One region of the Paenibacillus sp. JCM 9796 genome, then DNA from elsewhere that is predicted to be linked to it. Evidence: riboswitches for the same ligand, from Rfam matches in the RefSeq annotation. Region 1 holds a riboswitch; each other region holds the start of a gene.
The links. A riboswitch is a leader RNA that binds a small molecule or an ion and turns the genes downstream of it on or off. The one in region 1 is predicted to bind cyclic di-AMP.
Positions count from the first base shown of each region.

Region 2: linked by a shared signal. The riboswitch ahead of ACZ439_RS12090 (3D domain-containing protein) and the one ahead of ACZ439_RS10265 (stalk domain-containing protein) in region 1 are both predicted to bind cyclic di-AMP.
Region 3: linked by a shared signal. The riboswitch ahead of ACZ439_RS18765 (TrkH family potassium uptake protein) and the one ahead of ACZ439_RS10265 (stalk domain-containing protein) in region 1 are both predicted to bind cyclic di-AMP.

Region 1 covers NZ_AP043723.1:2,147,540-2,154,530, forward strand. The annotation lists gene ACZ439_RS10260 (DUF6483 family protein) at 148-858, opposite strand; cyclic di-AMP (ydaO/yuaA leader) riboswitch at 1,049-1,207, shown strand; gene ACZ439_RS10265 (stalk domain-containing protein) at 1,209-2,045, shown strand; gene ACZ439_RS10270 (polysaccharide deacetylase family protein) at 2,175-2,870, shown strand; gene ACZ439_RS10275 (AAA family ATPase) at 3,014-3,778, shown strand; gene ACZ439_RS10280 (hypothetical protein) at 3,820-4,017, opposite strand; gene ACZ439_RS10285 (3'-5' exonuclease) at 4,125-4,880, opposite strand; rRNA gene rrf (5S ribosomal RNA) at 4,990-5,106, opposite strand; rRNA gene ACZ439_RS10295 (23S ribosomal RNA) at 5,227-6,991, opposite strand, start outside.
Region 2 covers NZ_AP043723.1:2,511,293-2,518,283, reverse strand. The annotation lists gene rsmI (16S rRNA (cytidine(1402)-2'-O)-methyltransferase) at 1-168, shown strand, start outside; gene ACZ439_RS12105 (AbrB/MazE/SpoVT family DNA-binding domain-containing protein) at 286-540, opposite strand; gene ACZ439_RS12100 (HD domain-containing protein) at 924-2,207, shown strand; gene ACZ439_RS12095 (TatD family hydrolase) at 2,239-3,006, shown strand; cyclic di-AMP (ydaO/yuaA leader) riboswitch at 3,242-3,420, shown strand; gene ACZ439_RS12090 (3D domain-containing protein) at 3,747-4,838, shown strand; gene rnmV (ribonuclease M5) at 4,953-5,507, shown strand; gene rsmA (16S rRNA (adenine(1518)-N(6)/adenine(1519)-N(6))-dimethyltransferase RsmA) at 5,504-6,433, shown strand; gene yabG (sporulation peptidase YabG) at 6,504-6,991, shown strand, end outside.
Region 3 covers NZ_AP043723.1:3,863,549-3,870,539, forward strand. The annotation lists gene ACZ439_RS18735 (DnaD domain protein) at 1-15, shown strand, start outside; gene zapE (AFG1/ZapE family ATPase) at 85-1,038, shown strand; gene ACZ439_RS18745 (YqzM family protein) at 1,161-1,310, opposite strand; gene trxA (thioredoxin) at 1,540-1,857, shown strand; gene uvrC (excinuclease ABC subunit UvrC) at 1,950-3,962, shown strand; gene ACZ439_RS18760 (CPBP family intramembrane glutamic endopeptidase) at 3,919-5,550, opposite strand; cyclic di-AMP (ydaO/yuaA leader) riboswitch at 5,788-5,938, shown strand; gene ACZ439_RS18765 (TrkH family potassium uptake protein) at 6,009-6,991, shown strand, end outside.

The DNA.
Region 1 (6,991 bases):
TCGCTTTTCACGCAATGTTCATGCCGTGTTCCTCATTAAAAAACAACGGAGCCAGTTGAATCCCGGCACCGTCATTCCCACTATTTCCCACGTAAGTGTATGCAAAAGGCATATTCATGAAGTCCGGCTCCAGTCATGAACATCCATTCATCCATCATCGGCCTCCTCCCTGCGGGCTCCTGATTTGAATTTCGCAAGCTCCGCCATGCCCTGCCGTACTTCTTCCCGCGATAACCCTCCGTCTTCCAGCTGCAATGTCGAATCCGTCAGCCAGCGCTCGTACATCTCCATGCCGATGTCCAGTACGCGTGAAAGCCCCTCGTTCCATGCATCCCCCTTCACTTCATCGATCCAGTGAAAAAGCGCATCTTCCGCCTTAGCAAGCCGTCCTGTCTCATCATAATAAGGAACAAGCAGTTCGAGCTGGGAGGCCTCCATGCCCGATCGACCGATCAATTCCAACGAAGTCTCGATCCTTCGCTCCGTTTCCTCGCGCAAGTCCGCACTTTCCTCCATCTTACGAATCGTCAGCAGCAGCTCAAGCCATTTAAGCGCCTCGGCCTTCCCGACCTGTATCTGCCCTTCCTGCTGCAGTACCTTGACACGGGCCAACAGCAGGTCTGAGGCTGCGAGCGCCTTCCCGATATCCGGATGTCCGCCAGGCGAGAGGAGCACCAGCAAATCTTTCACCGACAACGCCTGCAGCAGCTTGGAATCCAAACCGACGAGCTGCCTTAACGCATGGTTCAACAATTCCATACGCTCGTGGAACGATAACGCCTGTTTATGTAAAACTTTCATGACTACCCGAGCCGTCTGCTCGATGAGCTTCATTATAATATAATCGCGCTGATACATGTCTGATGCCTCCGTTTCTGTACAGATCGTCCTGCCCCCAAGTCTAGAGCGCAGATTGCAGGAACAGGTTTTTATTGTACCACCGATCCTGTTTCCGGACATCGATTCAGGCCGAAATTCATCGCGATTTACAATTCCAGGAAGTGACTGGATGAATTTATGCATTGAACCATTACGGCAACCTATGGTAAGTTTTTAAAAGCCGAATCGAACAGTTCATTTTCTGAACGTACGGGGGACGCATCACATGGGGTGAATAATTGAGTTCCGCGATTGCCGCGGGCCAGCTTAGGGAAAATCCTCTTCCCGAACCCGACAACTAACCTCGGAGGCTGACAGGAGGGATACAATTGAATAAGAAATTCAAAAGCATGCTTCTTGCATGCAGCTTGATGTTGCCTGCGTTTTTGTCCGCAGCGCTGCCGGCACACGCCGCTCCGTTAAATCTGCCCACTGATATCAAGGTGCAGATCAACGACTCGCTGGTGCACTTCCCGGATGCCCAGCCGCTTCTGGACGGCAACTCGAAGCTTCATGTTCCTGCGCGGACAATCGCCGAAAAACTCGGCTATAAACTGACTTGGCAGCAGGAAGGCTCGCAAATTCACGTTGCGATCAGCAGCGGCGATACGACCTTATCGGTCACAACCGGGGAACAAGTCATCAGCGTTAATAACCAAACCGCTTCAATCGAACATCCGGTGAAAATGGTGAACGGCCGCGTCTATGTCCCGTTCCGTCTGCTTGCCGAAACGTTCGGCAAGACCACCCAATGGGATGCGAACAACCGGATCGCCATTCTCGGTACGGACGGCAAATACCACGCTCCGGCATGGTATCGTCCCAAGACGATCGCCAAAAATTATGTGAAAGTCATTGAAGCGAAGGCTACTGCCTATACCGCTGCTCCAAGCGAGAACGGTGGGTATGGCTCGCTGGATTATATGGGTAACACGCTGAAGCTCGGTACCATCGCTGTCGATCCGAACATCATTCCCCTCGGTTCCAAAGTGTATATCGAAGGATATAACTATGCAGGGCTCCCAACCGGCGGAATGTACGCAACGGCCACCGATGTCGGCGGTGCGATTAAAGGGAACAAAATCGACATCTTCGTTCCTGAAAGCCCGAGTCAAGCATCGCGGTTCGGCATTCAACAAGTGAAAGTGTACGTTCTCGGTTCTTAAGCAACCGTAAGCCCCCCACAACAGCAGCCTTTCGAGGCTGCTGTTTTTATTTGCCTGCCTTTGTTCGTGGATAGCACACTGCGTTTAGCCCGAAACTACAAGTAAATATCCCGGCGGAGGTGGTGTGACATGTTCAGGAAGGTTATGCTGCTGATGTTCTGCTTGCTGCTCTGTTGCACGACGGCGAGCGCCGCGGCGCCCGGCAGCGATGAAGTCGTCTGGAACGTGCAAACCGATCAGAAGCTGATCGCATTAACGTTCGATGACGGCCCCAATCCGGTTTATACGCCGCAGATTCTCGATATTCTTCGAGACTATCAGGCCAAGGGTACGTTCTTCGTACTCGGCAAACGGGTGCAGTTGTTTCCCGCCATCGCCATTCGCGAAGTGAACGAAGGACATGAAATTGCCAATCATACGTTCGACCATCATTATTTGAAAAATTATCCTCCCGAGCGGTTGATTCAGGAAATTCGCCAAACGCAGGAGGTCATCTTTGATATTACGGAACAGATGCCGAACGTGTTTCGTCCTCCCGGAGGTTTTTATAACGACACGCTGCTCCATTCGATGAAAGAAGATAAGCTGACCGTCGTGATGTGGTCCTGGTATATGGATACGAAGGATTGGCGCAAGCCCGGCGTCGACAAAATCGTTCAGCAGGTGCTCGGGAACGTGCACAACGGCGACATCGTGTTGTTTCACGATTTGGAGGGGGATTGCACGCAAACGGTTGAAGCCTTGAAGCGGATTCTGCCGGAGCTTAAATCACGAGGCTATCAATTCGTAACCGTGTCCGATCTTATCGCGAAGACGCGGAAATAAATAAAGCCGGCCCACTGGTGCGTGAGGCCGGCTTTGCAATAGCTTTGGCATGTTACTTATTTTTAGTTTTCCATTATTACATAATTTATGATATTATAAATGAAGAAAAGCGTACATACGTTCCTGTCTGGAGTTGATACATGATGGCGACCGCCACCAAGGACCCGTATATCCGCAGCATCGAACTGCTTCGGGATAAAGTGCCTTCCTTCACCCGTTATCCGTTCCACCTTTCCGCTCTGCGTGATTTCTCCGGGTTAAAGCTTCACCCCAAAGTTACTTATATCATCGGAGAGAACGGAACCGGCAAATCGACGCTGCTGGAGGCGATTGCTATTGCCTGGGGTTTTAATCCCGAAGGCGGCACATTAAATTTTGCGTTTTCGACGCGTGATTCCCATTCGGAGCTTTATCGTTACATCCGCTTGGTTCGGGGCGTGACTAAACCGAGAGACGGATTCTTTTTTCGAGCTGAAACTTATTACAATTTGGCGACGAATATCGACCAATTGGATAGCGAATTTTCGTACGGAAGACGCATCATCGACTCCTATGGCGGCAAGTCGCTTCATGAGCAGTCGCACGGAGAGTCATTCTTCTCCGCATTCGTCCATCGTTTCGGAGGCAACGGTCTCTACATCTTGGATGAGCCTGAAGCCGCACTGTCGCCGTTGAAGCAAATGTCGATGCTTGCACGTATCCACACCCTCGTTGAGCAGAACTCCCAGTTCATCATCTCGACGCACTCGCCGATTCTGATGAGTTACCCGGACGCCGTTCATTATCAATTAACCCCGGACGGTTTACAAAAGACGACTTTGGAAGAAACCGAGCACTACTTGATCACGAAGCAATTTATGACGAATCGGGAACGCATGCTCCGTACTTTATTTGAAGACGAGGAGTAAAAAAACAGGCGCACGTACTCCGCCTGTTTGCTATTGCTGCGCTAGATCGGTTTGCCGTTCTTCTTATTATCGTAGCGGTGACTGCGATTATCCAAGGGTCCCGGGCTGCCGCCGACCGGCGGTTGGATTTGAACCGGTTCTTCCGTCGTCCGGGTACGATGCAAATTTGTCGCCGCCGCGGCATGCGTTCCTAGTTCCGCCAGCTCATTATTCGAATTGTTTCCTTGAATCGGACTCATAGCTGAATGCCTCCTCTAGTTGAGTGTTATGCCATAGATGTAATCAGGGTTTAGTATGCCGCACAGCGGCACGGTTTCATCCGTCCGGCATCATTAAAAAACCCCCATCATAAAGTGGGGGCGGAGGACCGCAGCTTGGATCTTGTTTTACGTCCATAGGTTTGTTTATAAAATTTTGAAAACAACGTTTCGACCATTTCAATTTCCGATTCAGACAGATTCATGATGTCAAAATAATCTTGAGTTTCCTTATCGGAAGCAAACTCTTGCCATGTTAAGAAGCTATTATTTTGAACGGCTTGATTTAAGGCCGAGCTGATTTTCTTTTTGATGCCGCCTGTGCATAGCTTAAAATGGTCGGGCTTATAATACCGTTCTGACTTCACAATGTCCGGATTTATTTTTAGAAGCTCGCAGGCGTTCAATGCATCGTCGAGGGCCGAATGATGCTGCCCGACGAAAGGAATCTCTTTAGCTGCCAGCACTTGCTGTAATCCGCCATCAAAAAATCGGGACATATCGATCAAGCGTGTTAACCAATCCGAAGAGATCGCATGAATCTTACAGTCGACAAACAGACTGAAAAAGTCCGTACTTCCCCACGCTACGATTTTATAATCGACTCCACAGAAATCAATAAATTTGGCGATGACTTCCGGAAAAGGCGGGCTGGTGGTCAACACGTCCTTATCGATTTTGCAAAAATTCAAGGCGAATTGATTGATGGGGTACTTGGGATTGATATAACTTTGAAACGTATCGACGATCTGTAAATGTTCATTTAATTTAACTGCGCCAATTTCCAAGATCTCCATCGGATGGATAGCATAATGTTTTCTACCGTTAAACTCAAGATCGATCACAATGTACGGCAAGGTTTCACCCCATTTAGTTGTGCTGTGGGTTATTGTTTGTTTTTTTGAAGAAAAAAAGACCAGATCGACAACATGTCGAATCCTGGTCTTTTACGATGCTTGGCGACGTTCTACTCTCCCAGGACCCTGCGGTCCAAGTACCATCGACGCTGGAAGGCTTAACGTTCGTGTTCGGGATGGGTACGCGTGGTTCCCTTCCGCCATCATCACCAAACGGATGTTGATGCTTCTTGCGAAACATCAGATCTTGCCATTCAAGGCGGCTTGCACCTTGAAAACTGGATACGAAACTCAGCATGCTGAATGCTTTGACTTCACTAAAGTGAAAGTCTTTTTGGATAAGCCCTCGACCGATTAGTATTCGTCAGCTCCACACGTTGCCGCGCTTCCACCCCGAACCTATCAACCTCGTCGTCTACAAGGGGTCTTACTAATTGGGAAATCTCATCTTGAGGGGGGCTTCACGCTTAGATGCTTTCAGCGCTTATCCCGTCCGTACTTGGCTATCCAGCCGTGCTCCTGGCGGAACAACTGGTACACCAGCGGTACGTCCATCCCGGTCCTCTCGTACTAAGGACAGCTCCTCTCAAATTTCCTGCGCCCACGACAGATAGGGACCGAACTGTCTCACGACGTTCTGAACCCAGCTCGCGTACCGCTTTAATGGGCGAACAGCCCAACCCTTGGGACCTACTTCAGCCCCAGGATGCGATGAGCCGACATCGAGGTGCCAAACCTCCCCGTCGATGTGGACTCTTGGGGGAGATAAGCCTGTTATCCCCAGGGTAGCTTTTATCCGTTGAGCGATGGCCCTTCCATGCGGTACCACCGGATCACTAAGCCCGACTTTCGTCCCTGCTCGACCTGTTTGTCTCGCAGTCAAGCTCCCTTATGCCTTTGCACTCTTCGAATGATTTCCAACCATTCTGAGGGAACCTTGGGGCGCCTCCGTTACTCTTTAGGAGGCGACCGCCCCAGTCAAACTGCCCACCTGACACTGTCCCCGTACCGGTTCACGGTACCAGGTTAGAACTCCGATACGATCAGGGTGGTATCCCAACGGCGCCTCCACCCACGCTGGCGCGCAGGCTTCCCAGGCTCCCACCTATCCTGTACAGATCGTACCAAAGTCCAATATCAAGCTGCAGTAAAGCTCCATGGGGTCTTTCCGTCTTGTCGCGGGTAACCTGCATCTTCACAGGTATTAAAATTTCACCGGATCTCTCGTCGAGACAGCGCCCAAGTCGTTACGCCATTCGTGCGGGTCAGAATTTACCTGACAAGGAATTTCGCTACCTTAGGACCGTTATAGTTACGGCCGCCGTTTACTGGGGCTTCGGTTCACAGCTTCGGGTTGCCCCTAACCGCTCCCCTTAACCTTCCAGCACCGGGCAGGCGTCAGCCCGTATACTTCGCCTTGCGGCTTCGCACAGACCTGTGTTTTTGCTAAACAGTCGCTTGGGCCTTTTCACTGCGGCCCCCTCGGGCTATTCACCCTACCGAGGCACCCCTTCTCCCGAAGTTACGGGGTCATTTTGCCGAGTTCCTTAACGAGAGTTCTTCCGAGCGCCTTAGCATGCTCTGCTCGCCTACCTGTGTCGGTTTGCGGTACGGGCACCTTCTCCCTGGCTAGAGGCTTTTCTTGGCAGCCTGAACTCATGACCTTCGGTACTTAAATTTCCCTCCCCATCACAGCCCAGCCTTACGGTGTGCGGATTTGCCTACACACCAGCCTCACTGCTTGGACGAGCATCCATCAGCTCGCGTCACTATCCTTCTGCGTCACCCCATCGCTCATAACGGTTCACGGTGGTACAGGAATTTCAACCTGTTGTCCTTCGACTACGCCTTTCGGCCTCGCCTTAGGTCCCGACTTACCCTGAGCGGACGAACCTTCCTCAGGAACCCTTAGGCTTACGGCGGATCAGATTCTCACTGATCTTTTCGTTACTCATACCGGCATTCTCACTTGTATGCAGTCCACCAGTCCTCACGATCCAGCTTCTACCCGCATACAACGCTCCCCTACTGCCCGCATCGTGTTCACTCCAGCTTCGAAGCAGGATGTTTAGCCCCTGGAGACATTTAGCCAGATTCTT
Region 2 (6,991 bases), 360 kb from region 1:
GACGGGGGAATCCCGGAGGAGACGGCGTGGTGGACCGGCCTCTCGCCTGAGGAGCATGTGGCCCGATACGAAGCGGACGGGCTGGACCATAAGGAAGCGCTTAGGAGGGCTGCGCAGGAGCGCGGCGTTCCGAAACGCGAATTGTATAATTTGCTGCATCAAGGTTGATCGGCACAAAAAAATACCCTGATTCGGGGCAAGCTCGAATCAGGGATATAGAGGAGATATGAAAAAGGTTAGAATTACCATAGTTAATATTGCTATTTATATTATAACCTATTTTTTTTATTTTGTCACAGGTATTGGCATTTCAGATAAACATTCGTGACAAACAATTTTTCCTTTGAAATAAGAGACGTTCTCGGCGTTTCCGCAGAAGATACAGGCCGGCTCATATTTCTTCAACATGATGCGCTCGCCGTCTACATAAATTTCCAAAGCGTCCTTCTCGCCAATGCCAAGCGTTCTGCGCAATTCGATTGGAATAACAACACGACCAAGTTCGTCGACTTTTCTTACGATACCAGTTGATTTCATCATAATAATAAAATTCCCCTCTCCAGAAGTTGTTTATTTTAGAATGAATGCGAAGCGGAATGAAAATAATCGTCATGTTTCGACATAATTCTTTAAACCTATGATACCAACCATTCCCAAAATAGTCAACCTAAAAATGCAACACCAAGTGACAATTTATGGACCTGGCTGCTAGATTAGTATAACATGGAATAGAATAACGCTACTAGTAGAGCTAAAATGTTGGTTTTACTTACCAAAAGTCTCTTTATACATCCATAAAATGTAAATCTATACGCCGTGTCGAAACAAAAATTTGGAATAAATAAATCGACAACATTCGACAATTTTCAATGTTTTGGCGGAATATTGTCGATCAAAACCTGCAAATTGCGAGGAGGGATACCATGCAACAACCGATGGAAGAAGAAAAAGTGTTTAAAGATCCGGTTCACAAGTATATCTATGTGCAGGATCAGACGATCTGGGATCTCATCAATACCCGGGAATTTCAACGGCTGCGCCGCATCCGTCAGCTGGGAACGTGTTTTCTCACCTTTCACGGCGCCGAGCATAGCCGGTTCTCGCATTCGCTGGGTGTTTATGAAGTAACACGCAAAATCATCTCGCAGTTCGAGCGTAATCAATATGAAGATTGGCCGAGAGAAGAACGTCTGTTATGCTTGTGCGCGGCGCTTCTGCATGATGTCGGACACGGTCCCTTCTCGCATTCGATTGAGAAAACGTTCGGGACTCACCATGAGGATTGGTCATGCCGAATCGTACTCGGCAACACGGAAGTCAACGAAGTGCTGAAACGCGTTTCTCCGACGTTCCCGCAGCAGGTAGCGGGCGTTATTGCCAAGACGTACCAGCAAGAAATCGTCGTCAGCCTCGTCTCGAGTCAGCTGGACGCGGACCGGATGGATTACCTGCTGCGCGATGCTTATTTCACCGGCGTAAATTACGGCACCTTCGATCTGGAGCGAATTTTGCGCGTGATGCGGCCGTATCAAGGACATATCGTAGTTAAGGAAAGCGGGATGCACGCCGTTGAGGATTATTTGATGTCCCGATACCAGATGTATTGGCAAGTGTACTTCCATCCGGTTACCCGAAGCGCGGAAGTCGTCCTGCATAAAATTTTTCAAAGAGCCAAACAACTGTTTGATGAAGGGTATCCGTTCCACTTTCTGCTCGAACCGCTGCCCAGCTTGTTCGGCAATCGGCTGACCACGGAAGAATACCATTTGCTGGATGAAGCGTTGATGCAAACGGTGCTGATGCAATGGACGATGGAAGAGGATGCGGTGTTGGCTGATTTGTGCTCACGCTTCTTGCAGCGGCGTTTATTCAAATATGTAACGCTGGAAATTATGGACGTCGGCATGCTGGAACGGCTTCGTGAAAAAATGGGCAATCTAGGATTAGATCCCTCCTATTACCTGGAAGTCGATTTCCCGTCCGATCAATCCTATGATGTGTACCGGCCGGGCGAACAGGATGAGAAACTGCCGATTTTATTGCTCGATGCGCACGACACGTTGACGGAAATCTCGCGAAAATCCGAAATCGTGCGTTCGATCAGCGGGATCCAGAACGGAAAATACCACCTGTATTACCCGCAGGAACTCGTATTGAAACATCTTCCAGCTTTGGATAAAGAAATTCGGAAGCTGCTAAGATCTTAAACGACATATAGAAGATGAAGGAGAAAACGTTATGCTAATCGACACACATGCACACCTGAATGCGCCGCAATTCGATGAAGACCGACACGAGGTGATTGCGCGCGCAAGAGACAACGGAATAAGTCGAATCGTGAATATTGGATTTAATCGGGAGACGATTCCAAGCTCCTTGGCGCTGGCTGAGCAGTACGATTTCATCTACTCGACGGTGGGCTGGCATCCGACGGAAGCCAAAGATATGAGGGAAGAAGATCTCGCCTGGATCGAATCGTTGTGTCGTCACGAGAAAGTGGTTGCCATCGGCGAAATCGGGCTTGATTACCATTGGGATACGTCGCCGAAAGACGTACAGAATCGGGTATTCCGCGAACAAATTCGTCTGGCCCGCAGGGTCGGCCTGCCGATTGCGATCCATAACCGCGATGCGCATCAAGACGTCGTACAAACGCTGCGCGAGGAGAAAGCGGCGGAGGTCGGCGGCGTGATGCATTGTTACTCCGGCAGCTGGGAGACGGCCAAAATGTGTCTCGATATGAATTTTTACATTTCTTTCGGCGGCCCAGTAACTTTCAAAAATGCCAAGCAACCGAAAGAGGTACTCGAGAAGGTGCCGATGGACCGGCTTTTGATTGAAACCGATGCGCCTTATTTAACTCCGCATCCATATCGGGGCAAGCGAAACGAGTCCGCTTACGTCCGTCTTGTCGCCGAAACGGCGGCCGAAATCAAGGGCATTTCGATCGAGCAATTAGCCGAAGCGACGACTCGAAATGCGATGGAACTTTTTCGTTTAAAGTGAGTGTGTTGGGCTCTGGGAAACGCTTGCATAAACGCTGTTACTTATAGCGAATCGAGAAAAATAAAGAAAACAGCTAAATCGGTTCGTGCGAATGAGAGATAGATGTATTTTATTCATGTAATGAGTATATTTAAACGAAAATGGGTAAAAACCGTTCTTTTTTTATACGTTTGTATACTTTACAACCAAACCCCTCGCGTCGTACACTCAATAATAACTTCATACGATTACCAGAATTCCAACATCGCTGAGTTTCCGAAAGGAAAACGGGGGAACCACATCGCGGCGGTCCATTCATGATTGCCAAGGTGTTTTTTAGGGGTGAATCTCTGGGGCGGGCAACTGTCCCGGGGTAGGGCGACTCTCAAGTCCGAATCCGTCAGCTAACCTCGTAAGCGTCTAGAGAGAGGTAACGCATTGTCGTGTGCTTTTATTTTCATTTGGACAAAATGAGAAAAGTCACGGGAAGGTTCCTCTTCTCCGCTGACTTTTTTTGTGTTTCCCGTAAAAGGGATTCGTGTCCAAGCTGGCTACTCTTTACACCCGAGGGGGGTGAATACGGCAGGCAAGTGGATACTCTGATGTCAGCAGCACAAACGTTGGTAATGGCAATCAAACAATTTACCATAGTCGCGTCAGAATCTTATCATGCATAACACTCGAATGGCGAGGCTTTAAGGAGGACCGAACAAGTGGGCGCTGAAACACCAGGGCAAACCCATGTAAGACGATCATCCAGCATGACCTTCGCGTTGCGATGGACGCATGAAAACTTGCGTATGATTTCGATTATCGCTCTCATTTCATTCGCTATGACTTTCATGTTCTTGATGATGTTGCACGGTACGGCCATTAAGCGCGTATCGATCGTTGTAGACGGACAGGAACGCACGTTCCAAACCCGGGAAGAGGTACTGCAACGAGTACTGGATGAGCAAGGAATCGCAGTAAGCGAGAACGACCGTATTTCCCATGCGCTGGATGCAAAGGTGAAATCGGGCGACCGCATTGCGATCACGCATACGACGCCGGTGCAATTAACCGCCGACGGCGAGACGAAGACAGTTTACACGGTTGGCAAGACGGTAGAGGCCGCTCTGCAGGATTTGAACGTCCCTGTGGGCGAGCTCGATAAAGTCATTCCGGCTAAGGAAACGGAAGTAAGCCCTCATGCGGAACTGAAGGTTGTCCGCGTGACGAAAGAAACAGCAGATGTGCAAGAACCGATCGCATTCGATACAGTAACCAAGAGCGAGCCCCAATTGTTAAAGGGCAAAGAGCAAGTATTGCAGGAAGGTCAGAAGGGCCTCCTTGTGAAGAAGCTGGAGAAAGTGTATGAAGACGGCGTGCTTGTGTCGGAGCAGGTCGTGGATCAGCAAGTACAAACCGAGAGCAAACAACGCATTGTGGCCGTCGGGACGAAAAATCCGGTTGTCGTTCTGTCCTCTTCATCGCCGAACGTCGAGGAGTTGACCAAGAACGGCGTCAAATTCGGCTACAAGCAAGTAATCAAAAACGTTACGCTAACCGCTTATTCGGCGGGGGTGTCATCCACCGGCAAGGATGAAAGTCATCCGCAATACGGCGTAACTTCTTCGGGCGCGAAGGTAACGGAAGGTCGCACGATTGCAGTCGATCCTAAAGTGATCCCGATCGGCTGGTGGGTCTATATCGAGGGCGTCGGCTTCCGCCGAGCCGAAGATACAGGCAGCGCTGTGAAAGGGAACAAGATCGACGTCTTTTTCGAGAACGGTGACTATGCAACTCGTTTCGGTACGAAGCGCGGTTATACGGTATACATTATCGGTCCCAAAAAACCGTCGGCGGATTAGGCGCTTGCAATTCGGAAAGACTACATTCATTATATATAGATCGGCAGATAAGAAGAGGTGCTCGTGAGGCGTCCCTCTTCTTTTTCTCTTGTTCACGAAGGAAGGTACGTGCACATGATTAAAGAAATTATCGTAGTGGAAGGTAAGGACGATACGGTAGCCATTAAGCGAGCGGTAGAAGCGGAAACCATCGAAACGGGCGGTTCGGCGATCAATGCGGACGTTATTCGACGCATTAAGCTTGCGCAAGAACGGCGGGGCGTAATCGTATTCACGGATCCCGATCATGCCGGGGAGCGTATTCGCAAAATTATTACGAAGGAAGTACCCGGCGCGAAGCATGCCTTCCTGACGCAGGAGGCGGCGACAAGCAAGGGCGATATCGGCGTCGAGAACGCATCGGTCGAAGCGATTCGCACGGCACTGGCCAACGTGAGGACCGACGGTCGAAACGAAGAGTCGGCTATCACATGGGACGATCTGATGGAGGCCGGGCTGATCGTGCATCCTCGTGCGGCCGCCCGGAGACTTGCGATGGGCAATCGTCTCGGAATCGGTTATTGCAACGGGAAGCAATTTTATAACCGCTGCCGCATGTTTCAAATTTCCCGGGAGGAGTTTGAAGCGGCCCGTCGGGAATTGAATGAAAAAGAGGGTGCCACGTCATGAGTCGAAACGGAAATGAACCGGGTTACGGACAAGCGTCCGAGGATATCGCTTCGCCGAAGCGAACCAAGGAACTGATGCAGAAGTACGGCTTTGTGCTCAAGAAAAGCCTCGGACAAAATTTTCTGATCGATCAGAATGTGCTTCACAACATTGTCTCTGCCGCTGAGCTTGACGAGACGAAGGGCGCGCTCGAAATTGGTCCGGGCATCGGGGCATTGACCCAGCAGCTCGCTAAACGTGCGGGCAAAGTCGTAGCCGTCGAGATCGACCAGCGGCTGCTGCCGATGCTGGAGGAGACGCTGGCGCCTTATCCGCAGGCCGAAGTGGTGCACGGGGACGTACTCAAGGTGGACCTGCAGGCGTTGTTCAAGGATAAGTTTCAAGACGTATCGAAAGTAAGCGTTGTCGCTAACCTGCCTTACTATGTGACGACCCCGATCCTGATGAAGCTGCTGGAAGAGCGGCTGCCGCTCGAGAACATTGTCGTCATGATCCAGAAGGAAGTGGCCGAGCGAATGGCGGCAAAGCCCGGAGGCAAGGAATACGGCTCGCTCAGCATCGCCGTACAGTATTATTGCGAACCGGAAGTGGTCGCGATCGTGCCGCAAACGGTGTTCATTCCGCAGCCGAACGTGGACTCGGCGGTCATCAAGCTCAAGGTGCGAGAGAAGCCGGCGGTGGAAGTCGAAGACGAGGCGTTCTTCTTTGACGTCATGCAGGCCAGCTTCGTGCAGCGCCGCAAGACGATTTACAACAACTTGGCGGCCAAATATTTCGATAAAGAATCGAAGCCCGATCTGGAACGTCTGCTGCTGGGTGCGGGAATCGCACCCTCGAGGCGCGGCGAGACGCTGTCGATCGAAGAGTATGCAAAGTTGTCGCACCGCTTAGCCGATTACTTGAAGACGGCAAGAACCGCCAAATAACGATCCTGGGCGAAACGTCTGCACCAAATGCCTAGAACCGCCATACGATAGACGGGGAGGCGATGCAGCCATGAAGCAGGGAGACCTGGTCACTCGGAAGTCGTATGGTGGTGATATCGTTTTTAAAATTCAAGAAATCCGGCAACAGCTGGCGGTTCTTCGGGGAGTGGAGCTTAGGCTTTTGGCCGATGCACCCCTTGTCGATCTGGAAGTGATGCCGCAGCTCGATCCTTACCTCGATAAAGCAATTACACGTCCGAAATGGATGGACACGATGCCGCGCAACGGATTGGCGGCGGCGACGACAGGGCCGCCCGGCTGGCCGGCGGGGGAGCCGGCCAAACATCCCGTTTACTTCGAAATGCCAGGCAAAGTATTGCATTTGGACGGCGATCCGAATTATTTGCGCAAGTGCATGAACTTATACGGTGAATTGCGGGTTCCCGCCGAAGGGTATTACGTAGCCGAGGCGAATATGGCCGATGCGGTGTATCGGCTGCTTCCGCTGGTACGCCCCGACATTGTGGTCATAACGGGGCACGACGGCTTTGTAAAGCA
Region 3 (6,991 bases), 1.7 Mb from region 1:
GACGGACAAAGGTAGCGGCTGCCGGGGACTGAGTGAGAGAACCGGAGAAGAGAAACAGGTACTTCATGGGGGAGGTGCTTCGCGTTGGAATCGCTAGGGGAGCTGCTGCGCGGCTCGCAGGGCCGGCAGCTGTTGAAGCAAGCGGAAGAGAAGCTGCGCGAGGTTGCGGCCGATCCGCTGATCGTGAAGCTGCGGAGCAAGTATCCGCAGCTCGATAACCAGACGATCAAGCTGAATTTAAACAAGCTGCATCAATATGTGAAGGAATACAATAATTGTACGAATTGTCCGGGGCTTGACCGCTGCCCGAACGATCTCGAAGGCCATTACACGATGCTCCAGGTGGAGCCGGGGGATGACTGGACGCGCGTCTACGATCATAAGGTGGCGTGCAAGAAGTTTTTGGCGAAGTCGACGCAGGATGCGGTTCGCAGCCGGATCCGAAGCTTTTATGTGGATGAACGCGCGCTTTCCCAAGGGTATTCGTCGCTGGAGATTCTGGACAAGGATCCGCAGCGGGAGGAAGCGGTCGGGCAAGTGATGGATTATATTTTGAACGTGCGTACGAAAGGGCTGCCGCAGACGGGCTTGTACTTGGCCGGCCATTTCGGCACCGGGAAGACGTTCCTGATGTGTTACATGCTCTACGAGCTGGCGAAGGACGGCTATACCGGCGCAATTGTGTATATGCCGGATTTTGCCGAGGATTTGAAGTCGATGTTCCAGGACCCGCTGAAGCTGAAGGAAACGATCGACATCCTGAAAGAAACCGACCTGCTCGTGTTCGACGACATCGGCGCGGAAAATTTAAATCCGTGGCTGCGCGATCATGTGATGGGTGCGATTCTGAACTACCGGATGAACCGGAAGCCGACCTTCTTCACGTCGAATCACGATCTGGACGCGCTGGAGAAGCATTTCAGCTTTACGAGCAAGGACGGGGACGAGGAGTATAAGGGCCGGCGCATTATGGACCGGATTCGGCCTTTCGTCGATGTGGTGATGGTGAACGGGTATAACAAGCGGGGATCGAAATAAAGGAATAGGCAGGGAGTACGGGGCGCAGCAAGGACCGCACGCACCACAGACCGCGGACGGGCCTCGCGCACAAAAAAATACCTGCCGCCTCATCCGGCAGCAGGTATCGCCTTACCCAATCGTTACTTCGCAACCAGCGTGATGACTGTGGCTACGATCGCGATTAAAAACAAAACGCCGAAGAAAACCCCGAAGCCCAACGCGACATCGATCAAGTCATTGCGCTCTTCTTCATATACGTGCAATTCCGGATGTTTCGGATCGTTACTCATTTCAGTTCCTCCTTGTCGCTTCGTGCGGCCCGAAGAAGGGCTCTTCAGGAACGTCCGATCGCACACCGCGAGACTTATCGTAATTATATAGGCCTAGTATACCCAACTTCGCAGATGATTGTAAAGGATGCGAAAGTGACAATTATGCAAACTTTGGTTCGGTTGAAAAGTGAAAGCAATGTGGTATACTTTACATGTTGACATTATCCGCGAAAGGAGAATTCCCATCATGGCTATTGTAAATGTGACTGATCAATCCTTCACCGGTGAAGTGGAAGGATCCGGTACGGTTCTCGTAGATTTCTGGGCTCCCTGGTGCGGTCCTTGCAAAATGATCGCTCCGGTCCTGGAAGAGCTGGATAAAGAACTCGGCGACAACGTGAAGATCGCGAAGGTGAACGTGGACGACAATCCGGAATCCGCTTCGCGCTTTGGCGTTATGAGTATCCCGACCTTGATCGTCTTCAAAGACGGTCAACCGGTGGACAAGGTCGTCGGCTTCCAATCGAAAGACGCGTTGAAGAACGTATTGGGCCGCCATCAATAATTTGGCAGTCTGACGATGACGTGAGAAAAAGCTCTTTTTCTGCTATGCTGAAAAAGAGCTTTTTTTTGTTGCCTGCGAAAGGAGAGAATGGCATGTCGGACACGCATGGGGAATGGAATCCGCAGGACCGGAAGAAGACGCTGGAAGCGATCAAAACGAAGCTTTCGCTCGTTCCGGAGCTGCCGGGCTGTTACTTGATGAAGAACCGCGAAGGCACGATCATTTATGTCGGCAAAGCGAAAATATTGCGCAACCGGCTGAGGACTTATTTTACGGGCAGTCATACGGCGAAGACGCAGCTGCTGGTGAGCGAAATCGTCGATTTCGAGTATATCGTGACCGCCAGCAACATGGAAGCGCTCATCCTGGAGTGCAATCTGATCAAGAAGTACGTCCCGAGGTACAATGTACTCCTGAAGGACGATAAATCTTTTCCCTATATAAAAATTACGCACGAGCGGCATCCGAAGCTCGAAGTGACGCGGCGGGTGCATAAGGACAAGGCGAAATATTTCGGCCCGTATCCGAATGCGTACGCCGCTCAGGAAACGAAGAAGCTGCTGGACCGGTTGTACCCGCTGCGCAAGTGCAATACGCTGCCGGATAAGGTATGCCTGTACTACCACTTGGGCCAGTGTATCGCACCCTGTGAGTTCGAGGTCGAGCAGGAGACGTACGATAAGATGGTCGGGGAGATCGCGCGCTTTTTGAACGGCGGCCACGACGAGATCAAGGAGGACCTGAAGCGCAAAATGCAGGAAGCGGCCGAGGAGCTGAACTTCGAACGGGCCAAGGAGCTGCGGGATCAAATTGTGCACATCGACGCCGTCATGGAGAAGCAGAAGATTACGACGAACGATAAGATGGACCGCGACGTATTCGGCTTTGCCGTCGACAAAGGGTGGATGTGTGTCCAGATTCTATATATGCGCCAAGGGAAGCTTATCGAGCGGCATGCGACGATGTTCCCTTACTATGGCGAAGCGTATGACGATTTCACCTCGTTCGTGACCCAGTATTACAGCGATAACCCGGCGCTGCCGAAGGAAATTTTCCTGCCGCCGAATCCGGCGGAGGAACGTCCGGCCGCTGTGGAGACGCCTGCGGCGGGCGCAGGCGCGGAGCAGGGAACGCCTGTGCCGGAGGAGACGGCCGCGGCCGAGACGAAATCCGACGTCAAGGATGCGCTCGAAAGCTGGCTGAAGGTGCGGGTGCATATGCCCCGCCGCGGCTTGAAGAAGAACATGGTTGAGATGGCGAGCGACAACGCGCGCGTGGCGCTTGAAGAGAAGTTTAAGCTGATCGAACGGGATGCCGAGCGGACGATCAAGGCCGTTGAAAATTTGGGCCAATACCTCGGTACGGGCACGATCCATCGCATCGAAGCGTTCGACAACTCGAACATCCAGGGAAGCGACCCGGTGTCGGCGATGGTCGTGTTCACGGACGGCAAGCCGGACCGCAAGGAATACCGCAAGTACAAAATCAAGACGGTGCAGGGACCGGACGATTACGAGACGATGCGTGAGGTCGTCAGACGCCGCTACGAGCGTGTGTTGAAGGAAGGACTGAAGATGCCCGACCTGATCGTCATCGACGGCGGCAGGGGCCATCTGGCGGCTGCAGTGGACGTGCTCGAGAACGAGCTCGGTTTGCATTTGCCGGTATGCGGTCTGGTCAAAGACGCCAAGCACAAGACGGCCCAGCTGTTAATGGGCGATCCGCCCGAAGTGGTGCCATTGCCGCGCGACAGTCAGGAATTTTATTTGCTGCAGCGCATCCAGGACGAGGTGCATCGCTTCGCCATCACGTTCCACCGCGAGACGCGCGCCAAGTCGATGACCGTATCGACGCTCGATTCGATCACGGGCATCGGCGAGAAGCGGCGCAAGGCGCTCTTGAAGCACTTCGGCTCGTTGAAAAAAATAAAAGAGGCTCAAGTCGAAGACTTCAAGCCTCTCGGTATCGGGGAAAAGCTGGCGCAGCACATTCTCGCTTCCTTGAACCGCCCCGCCGAAGGAGCCGAAGCCGGGCCCGGCGCAAGCGATAGCGCCGACCCGATTACGGATGGCGCAGCGGCGGATTCGACGGGGATCGAGGCCTGAAGCGCCCGTGCAGCCTGTGCAGCAGCCAACCGACGACAGCCGGCGCGAAGAAGTACGCGAGGCCGACGGCGGCTTGCCTGTCGTCGCCGCTGTACATCAGCGAGAAGCCCATCAGGATGCTGTCCATCGCCGCGTGGGCGAACAGGGCGGTCAGGAAGCCGTACCGCAAGTACGCGTAACCGAACACGATGCCGATGACCGACACCTCTACAAGCCGGGTGTACACCGGGTATACCGGGTACTGGGTGTGACTCATCGCCCAGATGACGCTAGGCACAAGCACCGCCACGAAAGGACGGCGTGTCAGCTTTAGCATAAGCGACACGCCGAGCACCCGGTAGACGGCTTCCTCGGAGATGGCTGCAGACCAGGCCAGCAGCGGAAACCATTCGGGGTGCAGCATATTGTACACCGAATCGGTCGGGTCGTTCACGGCCCAGACGTCGAACAGCTCGGTGGCGGCGAAGAACAACGCCTGCTGGATGCCGAGAATGAACAGGGCGATCACATATCCGCTGCTCATCGCCTGCTTCACTTGCCCGCCAAAGTCCGCATCACGCCATACGGCCCACGGGCGCTCGCCCCGGTCAAGCGTCAGCCGGCTTCCGGCAACCAGGGCGAAGTAAGAGGACAACGCCATCAGCGCCACATAGATGTTGCTGATCCACAAGTACAACACCGCATCCGGCCCCGAAGGACCGCTGCCGTGCATCGTACGGAAGGCGGGCATCAGATTGTAGTTATTGCTCACATAGATCGCCAGGAACACGATCGACAGCAGCGCGCCGCGCGCGAAGTCGATCTGTTTGCGCTGCCGTACGACGAGGATCAAGGCGGCGAGCGCCATCAGCAGCGATGCGAACAAGCTGATCCGCGTCATCAGAGCGGACCGCTCGTCCTGCATCTGCTGCCAGAGCGTGAAGCTTTCCGGCGGCGGGAATGCCGGGCGGAACGACACCGCTTGCCCGTTCGCCGTCTGCACGTGCAGCTCCAGCGGGGCTTCGCCGATCCGCTCCGTCTTGCTGACGAATACGAATTCGCCGGGCGGGCGTTTGTCCGCAGCGCTGCCAGCCAGTGTGAACGCAGCCGGATCGAAGCCCATATCGCGGACGGCGCTTACGGCGATCGAGGACGCATCCGTTTCCGCCGCCGGCCGCGCTTCGGTTTTGGCCGTCGGCGCTTTCGAAGCGCTATAGCTGATCACCTGACGGTTGTTGAAGTTGACCCCGATGTAATAGGTGGCTTGCCCATCGCGGATTTCCACTTCGTAATAATCGATTGGATAACGCTTCTCGAACCGCTTTCGATACTCTTCCTCCAAGCCTTCCTTCTGGATGTACCCGCTGCGAACCGTGTTCGATTGAAACAACGTATCCGCCGTGCGGCCGGGCGAGAGCCCGAATTTGTGATCGGCGAAGGCGATCGCGAGGTCGGCCGCTTCCGCTTTACTAATGGCAGGCGCCGCCTGTGCTTCCCCGTCAAGATCGTTGTGGTCCTGAATCAGCGGGGCGAGATAAGATAGCCCGAAGTACAGCAGAAGACCGATGACCGCCAGCCATAAGGGGGGACGAGAACCTTTGTTGGGCATGACACACTCCTTATCCGGTAAATCGTAACAGCTTATCTTAATCGTATTCTCCGTTATGGCCATCCATGCTAATAGGGTAATCTCATGATATCACGAGAAACCGCCGGAAAAAACAAGCAAGGAGAAGACTTCACCGTTTGAGAGCGCTGTCATGTATCGTAATGTTCCGAAAATCCTTCCTTTTCCGCCAAATAGAGCTTTGTACTTCGTTCCAAAGAACCTTATAATTCATATCAATTGAATAAGAAGCCGAATTTCTTCAAGAAAACGGGGGAACCATGAATCATAGGGGTGAATTCCGTGCAGGGCCGGGTAACGGGCCGCATGGATAGGGGGCCTGTATACCCGAATCCGTCAGCTAACCTCGTAGGCTTGTGTTACAGGAACCTTGGATGGCACTGGGTTTCCCGTGTCTTTTTTTTGTTGTTCATAAAAAGTTGAGAAGGTGCAGGTTCAGGATGAAATCCAAATCGAAAAAAATCGAGCTTACCCCGCCGCAAATTTTGGTCATCGGGTTCGCCTTGATCATACTGGCGGGCGCCGGCTTGTTAACGCTCCCGGTGTCAGCGGCGTCCGGGGTGCCGACGCCTTTCCTGGACGCGTTGTTCACGGCGACCTCGGCGACCTGTGTGACCGGTCTGGCCGTAGTCGATACAGGCACTCATTGGTCTTTATTCGGCAAGATTGTCATTATTTCGTTGATTCAGGTCGGCGGTCTCGGGTTCATGACCATGGCCACCCTGTTCGCCTTCGCCTTGAATAAGCGGCTTTCGCTGAAAGAACGGCTCATTCTTCAAGAAGCGATGAATCAGGGCAGCATGGAAGGCATCGTGCGCTTAATCCGTAAAGTTCTGGTGTACTCGTTGACGATCGAGTTCACAGCGGCTGTCATCTTCGCCATCCGGTGGTCGTTCGATTTAGGTCCGGTGCGTGCGCTGGGGTATGGGGTGTTTCATGCGATCTCGTTCTTTAACAACGCCGGGTTCGATCTGTTCGGTCCGATTACCGGCCAGTTCTCCAGCATTACGGCTTACGCGGACGATTATGTGATCAATATCGTCTCCATGGCGTTGATTATATTAGGAGGGATCGGGTTTGTCGTCCTGTCCGACTTGATGGAGTACAAGCAGCGCCGCCGGCTGTCGCTCCATTCCAAGGTCGTGTTGAGCGCGAGCGGCATTCTGATCCTGGTCGGCGCCATCGTCATCTTCATCTTTGAATTTACGAATCCGAAGACGCTTGCCACGCTTAACTGGAACGGTAAAATACTGGCTTCGTTCTTTCAATCGGTCTCCCCTCGAACGGCCGGCGCGAACAGCATCGACATCGCGGGCATGAGGCAGGCGACGCAGTTTTTCATTATTGTTCTCATGTTCATCGGGGCGTCCCCGGGATCGACGGGTGGCGGGATCAAGACGACGACGTTCACGACGCTGATCGG